3 regions of the Herpetosiphon sp. NSE202 genome follow, and region 1 is predicted to be linked to each of the others. Evidence: riboswitches for the same ligand, from Rfam matches in the RefSeq annotation. Region 1 holds a riboswitch; each other region holds the start of a gene.

Region 1 (2,202 bases):
CGCCCGCGTTCAGTTATGGAAATTTAAGATGTTCGCTCCCCCTCGCCCGCGTTAAGTGGAAGAGGAGGCTGGGGGGGCGGTATTAAGAACCCCTCACCCCAACCCCGTGGCGCAGGCGAGGGGCTTTAACGCGCTGGTTCTCCCCCAATTCCTTAGTAAAAAAATAGTCGACTTCCCCTCGCCCACTGAACGCGGGCGAGGGGGCTGGGGGGTGAGGGAACAAATCTTAGCCGATTCGGCGCAAGCCCAAACCAGCCACAATACAAACTAATCCCAAGCCAACCACAACTGGCCACAATGGCAAGGCTGGTGCGCCAGTATCAGGCAAGCTAATTGGGGTGTTTGGCTTCGGCGTAGCGGTTGCAACGGGCGTGCTTGGCATTGGGGTGCTTGGCACGGCGGTTGGTTGCGGTGCAGTTGCCAACACGCTCAATGGATAGGTCACAAAGAACAATGCTGGCGTAGCTTGGTAGGTTGCAAAAGCATTGTCATCGGGGGTTGCTGCATCGTAGCGGAACGCGCCACTGGCATTTTGCAAGCTCAACAAAGCACTCAATGGGTTGCCAGTGGCTGTGGCCCAAGGCGCAGCGGTTGGGTTGCCGCCCGTTGCAATAATCGCTTGAATTACCAAGGCGGTTGAGTTGGCATCGGTGGCGCTACCATAGCTCGAATTTTTCGAGTAGGGAAAGCCACCATCGCTATTTTGTTGGGTTTGCAAGTAGGCTACAGCTTTGCTGACGCTTTCGCTCTTGCCTTGACCAACTGCAACCAAGGCTTGGATGACCAAGGCCGTAGTGTTGGTATCGCCAGCACCGGCACTGGTATCGCCGCTGAACGACCATGAGCCGTCGGCGATTTGCACTGCTGCTACGGTGTTGAGCGCTTTGTTTTCAACTGGCGCACCAGCTGCGTTCAAGGCCAACAAAGCCAAGGCATGGGTGGTGACATCACCGCCATACATGCCGCTATCGGCTTTGTAGCTGCCAGTAACGGCGGCTACCAAATCGACTCCGCCAACTGAGCGGGGATTGTAGCCGAGCAACAATTCGGCCAACACAAACTTGGCGGCAAGCCCAGGCTTGGCGGCGATGGCGCTGGCGTTCTTTTCGACAAAGCTTTGAACGTTGGTGTCAACTTTCAAGCCGCTGGCCTTCAAGGCATAGACTGCATCGGCGGTTTCGCCCAAGCCAAAGCCAGGGAAACTACCATCGGCCTGCGCTTGGCTGACGATCCAAGCTGCTGCTTTTGCGCCTTCGGCTGGGGCTTGAGCCGCAGCAGGAAGTGCTACGAACACGGCCATTAATACCAATAACCAGCGATGGATAGCTGCTCGTCGGAGCATAGCAATCTCCTTAATCAAAAAAACCTTAGCCAAGTTGGCTAAGGAACAGATAACAACGCGTTGGTTGTGCTTGTGCCAACGCAAGCCAACCCAGAAATCAACTATTCAATGGGTATTCGGGCTTAGCCAAAGGCTTACCGTAGCGTGGACTGCACCGGATTTGCACCGGATTTCCCCCAAGTGTTTGCACAACATCTGAATAGCGATTTATGATTGATTGTGCTGATCGTACCATAGCCCAGTACACCCCGTCAAAATTGGCAATCATGGGCGATTGTCCCCCTTTGTCCCCCCGCAATGTTGATCGATTGTCATGAGGATGCATGGTACAATAGCGGCTGTCTGATTGACATGACAGCTAAAATTATCAATCCACCAGAGGAATTGCAATGGAAACTTCAACCTTTACTACCAAAGTCGGCTTGGCCCAAATGCTCAAGGGCGGCGTGATTATGGATGTGGTTACGCCTGACCAAGCTAAAATTGCTGAAGAAGCTGGCGCAGTTGCCGTGATGGCGCTCGAACGGGTTCCAGCCGATATTCGTAGGGATGGCGGCGTTTCGCGCATGAGCGATCCCGAAATGATCCAAGGCATTATTGAAGCAGTAACCATTCCGGTGATGGCAAAATCGCGGATTGGCCACTTTGTTGAAGCGCAAATCCTCGAAGCCATTGGGGTTGATTACATTGACGAGAGCGAAGTGCTCACGCCTGCTGATGAAGAAAATCATACCAACAAGCATAATTTTAAAGTGCCATTCGTCTGTGGCGCACGCAATTTAGGCGAAGCGCTGCGCCGCATCACCGAAGGCGCGGCCATGATTCGCACCAAGGGCGAAGCTGGCACGGGCAACGTGGTT
Region 2 (2,202 bases), on a different contig from region 1:
CAAATTGATCGAACCAAGGTTACAGACTGCAATTTCATCGGCTGAGGTGTTGAGCAAAATTTCAGTGCACAAATTGCTGCTATGAATCACGCCAACATGGTCTTGTGGTGAACGCAGATTGGCAGCATCCTTCCAGGTAATCCAAGGATGGCCGGTTTCAAACAAACGGGTCAAAATTTTGCGCCACAAACCGAGTGCTTCGACCTGGCGCGCCGAACGCAGCAAGCCTTGCGCCGCCAGCGCTTCGTATTCGGCGTAGCGTAGCGCGAATGCTTGGCCATACAAATCGTGCAAATCAGACACTTCATCAGGCGAGAACAACGTCCACGTGCCATTGCTCAACACCCGTTCCATCAACAAATCAGGAATCCACAAAGCCGTGTGCATATCGTGGGTGCGGCGGCGCTCATCGCCCGTTGGCTTGCGCAAATCAAGAAAATCGTCAATATCAGCGTGCCATGCTTCGAGGTAGGCACAGACCGCACCCTTGCGCTTGCCGCCCTGATTGACCGCAATCGCGGTATCGTTGACAATTTTGAGGAAGGGAATCACGCCTTGGCTCACGCCATTGGTGCCATGAATTGGCGTGCCGAGCGCCCGCACAGGAGTCCAATCATTGCCCAAGCCACCAGCCCACTTCGAAAGCATGGCGTTATCGCTGATCGCCCCAAAAATCGCCTCAAGATCATCGCCGACTGTCGAGAGATAGCACGATGACAACTGCGGATGAGTCGTTGCAGCGTTGAATAAAGTTGGGGTGGCCGAGGTAAAGTAAAATTGCGACAGCAGCTCGTAGAAACGCAGGGTTTGGGCTTCGCGATCAGCCTCATTCAAGGCCAAGCCCATTGCCACCCGCATCCAAAAGAATTGCGGCAACTCGCGGCGCAAACCAGCCCACTGAATAAAATAGCGATCATAGAGCGTTTGCAGGCCAGGATACGCCAATAAAGCATCGCGTTCGGGCACAATTGCCGCCGCTAAACGAGCCAAATCGAATTGAGCAAGTTTTGGATCAAGCAACCCTTGCTCAATTCCGGCCTGAATATACTGGATAAATGCCGTTGGATAGCGGGTAGCAACCACTGAACCTGGCAAATATTCGCCAAAAACCTCGCACTCGAGTTGGCTGGCCAAGAGCGCGGCGGCCACAAAACTATAATCAGGCTCCTGCTCAATCCAGCTGCGAGCGGTCAAAATACAGGCTTGGAGTTGTTCGCCAGCAGTCATCTTGGGATAAAAGCCCAAATTAGCGGCCTGCCAGAGCTGATTCGCATCGGTTGTTTGGGAATAAGCGCTGCAAGCCTCAGCAAGTAGTTGCAAAAGCCAAGCAGCCTGCTCGCTAGTCGCTCGTGGCTCAACCTCGATCACATTCATAGAGCATCCTTTATGAGCTAAATAAAAAAATGCCTGCTCCTTAGCGGAACAGGCATAAACCATTACCAAACCATAGGCAGCAGCCTATGGGCATCAATTGCAAGCGGCAATGATCACCCCCTTTGACGCGAAGGGACATCTCGATCATTTCGAACTGAGTGGGCATTCGGACTTAGCATTGAGCCATACCGTTGCGCGACAGTGCCGGAATCTCACCGGGCTTTCCCCAATTTGCAGCCAAGCTACGACAACTTGGCCTCAGACGAATAAAAAATTGTAGCCAGTACTGTAGCAGATGCCAGATCAACCGTCAATCAAGCCTAATTGCTTGATAGAACCAGCTGATTGCCTGATTCCAACGCGCTAAAGCTGGTTAATCGAGTTCAAAATCGAGTTGCAAAGTAGCCGATAATCAAACAAATTGCTGCTTAATTCCGCAAGTCCTAGTACTCAGGGTAGGCCATTAGCTAGCTAGCAGGGTAGCTCAGGGAGCCGAATACATTGAAATGACAGAATAAAACTGCGCCAAGACCATTCTCAAGGGTCGCTGAGGCGATTTGATTAACAACCGAGGACGCTTAATAGACGAGGGATAGTACAGGACTCCTAACCAATTACGATATTGGTGGGAAAAACCCCAAAAAAAGCTCTTGACAAGTGCAATTTGGTTTTGTACACTCTGAGTACGAATTAACCGCAATTGGCAATCGATGTTTATGTGAAGCAAATAGCATTACAACGTTGCAATAGCTAAATACATGGGGTGAGAGAATGTATTTGGTTAAAGCAGGCACATTCAGTAAGCGCAAAAACCACTAATTGAACAAA
Region 3 (2,202 bases), on a different contig from region 1:
CACCGTTGGTTGACGCCCAAGCATGCGCGCCAAACGACCGCGATTTTGAAACGATTATGATGGGTTTGCGGCTGAATTGCGGCTTAGGCTTTGCCCATTTTCAGCAACGCACTGGCCACGATTTGCTTGAACAATATCAACCTGTGATTGATAAACTGGTTGAGCAAGGCATGCTCGAACAAACCGCAAACGCGATTCGCTTTACGCCGCGCGGGCGCATGGTCGGCAATCAAGTCATCGAACGTTTTTTGGTCGATTGACGACGAGGGGGCAGTTGTCAGAGGTTAGGGATTAGTTATTTCTATCCACGAAGGACACGAAGATCACGAATGTTGGGTTCTGAGTTCTATAGGATTTGAATGCAATTCAGCCAGTCAGCAAATACAACTTCGCGTCCTTCGCGCTCTTCGCGGTTAACATTTTCATCCCTCATCCTTCATCCTTCATAATTTCGTGGCTCTGCGCCTCTGCGTTAAGCAATTGACCCACGAAGCACACGAAGATCACGAATGTTGGGTTCTGAGTTCTATAGGATTTGAATGCAATTCAGCCAGTCAGCGAATACAACTTCGCGTCCTTCGCGCTCTTCGCGGTTAACATTTTCATCCCTCATCCCTCATCCTTCATACTTTCTCCTGACTTTTGACTTTAACTCAGGGTTGCACGTATAATCGCGGCTGCAATTTACAACTTGTTTGTGGTGCGTTGCTGTCCCGGATGACACAAACGCGCAATGGGGGAAGCCAGTCCAAGTCTGGCGCTGTCCCGCAACGGTAGGAAGCTTTGCTTCAAGCCCGATAACCCGCCACAAACTCATCGACACTCCAACATTTCCCTCGCGGATCAGGGAAGGAGTTGCTAGGCCCTGCTGGGTTTAGTGCCTCTTTTCCTCTTTGGCATGAGCCGAAGAGGTTTTTCTTGGCTGTTTGCATGCTGGGGTGTCGCCCAACGGAGCCAGCATGAGCGATGCCCCACTGACGATGCGTGCCTATGGCCGCCATTTATTTATTTGCACTGGTGATCAATGCAACGGCGATGCTGATGGCGCGGCGTTGGCCCAACACGCCCTCGAACAACTTGGCGATCGGCGCAAATTGCGCAATCCCGAACGAGTTAAATGCTCGACCGTCAGCTGTTTGGGTGTCTGCCAGCGCGGCCCGATTGCGGTGGTCTATCCCGAAGGCATTTGGTATCAGCAGCTTGATGAGGAATTAGTTGAACAGATCGTTCAAGAGCATCTGATCAATGGCGAGCCAGTTGAAGCAGCGATTTTCCATCGGCTCTATCCAGCGGGGCAAGAGCCAGAATACGCTCCGGCAGTGCGTGGCGATCAGGCGTTTAATCCAATTGAATTGCATGCTGATGATGCAGTTGAGCAATTGGAACCAATTATTGCTGCTGGCACGCAACTGCATTCAACCGAGGAAAAACGCCGCTATCGCGAGCAAGTACGCAAATTGCGCAAAGGCAAAAAAGGCTTAGTAATCGTCAATACTGGCAATGGCAAGGGCAAAACCTCGGCAGCCTTGGGCGTGATGACTCGCGCGTGGGGTCGCGATCTCAAGGTGCGCGTGATTCAATTTCTCAAACACGAAAACGCCAAGTTTGGCGAATCGCGGGCAGCCGCCAAGATGGAAATTGAGTTTGGTGGCACTGGCGATGGCTTCACTTGGACATCGAAAGACCTTGATACGACCAAAGCCAAAGCCTTGCATGGCTGGGAACTGGCCAAAACTGCAATTAGCTCGAATCAGTATCAAATTGTGATTCTCGATGAATTTACCTATGTGTTGGCGTTTGGCTGGCTTGATGTCAACGAAGTTGTGGCTTGGTTGGCGGCCAACAAGCCCGAATTGCTGCATGTGATTATCACAGGCCGCGATGCCCCCGCCGCCCTGATTGAGCATGCCGACCTCGTGACCGAGATGCGCGAGATTAAACACCCGTTTCGACTTCAAGGCATTCGCGCCCAAATAGGAATTGATTTCTAATGACTGAACGTTTGCAACGCAATATGGTCGAGCGCATCGATGGGCGCATGGTCAACGCTGGCTATAAACGTGGTATGTTGTTTATTTGCGCTCATGGTTGCTGCTGTGGCATTACCGAGCGCGGCTTTGCGCCGGTTTGGCCGGAAATTCATCAGCACGAATGGGAAAGTCGCAAGCTGCGCAATCTTGTGCATCTGAATATGGGCGGCTG

What was found. Region 1 has a riboswitch for cobalamin ahead of ACFMKP_RS23890 (prenyltransferase/squalene oxidase repeat-containing protein). Riboswitches for the same ligand answer to the same signal wherever they lie in the genome.
Region 2: another riboswitch for cobalamin. It lies ahead of ACFMKP_RS07030 (ribonucleoside-diphosphate reductase subunit alpha); the one in region 1 lies ahead of ACFMKP_RS23890 (prenyltransferase/squalene oxidase repeat-containing protein).
Region 3: another riboswitch for cobalamin. It lies ahead of cobO (cob(I)yrinic acid a,c-diamide adenosyltransferase); the one in region 1 lies ahead of ACFMKP_RS23890 (prenyltransferase/squalene oxidase repeat-containing protein).

The regions. Positions count from the first base shown of each region.
Region 1 is NZ_JBHUPY010000027.1:21,721-23,922, reverse strand. Features, by position in the region: gene ACFMKP_RS23890 (prenyltransferase/squalene oxidase repeat-containing protein) at 227-1,342, opposite strand; cobalamin riboswitch at 1,432-1,557, opposite strand; gene pdxS (pyridoxal 5'-phosphate synthase lyase subunit PdxS) at 1,732-2,202, shown strand, end outside.
Region 2 is NZ_JBHUPY010000005.1:229,140-231,341, reverse strand. Features, by position in the region: gene ACFMKP_RS07030 (ribonucleoside-diphosphate reductase subunit alpha) at 1-1,374, opposite strand, end outside; cobalamin riboswitch at 1,514-1,651, opposite strand.
Region 3 is NZ_JBHUPY010000001.1:920,709-922,910, reverse strand. Features, by position in the region: gene hemW (radical SAM family heme chaperone HemW) at 1-260, shown strand, start outside; cobalamin riboswitch at 682-825, shown strand; gene cobO (cob(I)yrinic acid a,c-diamide adenosyltransferase) at 960-1,991, shown strand; gene cobN (cobaltochelatase subunit CobN) at 1,991-2,202, shown strand, end outside.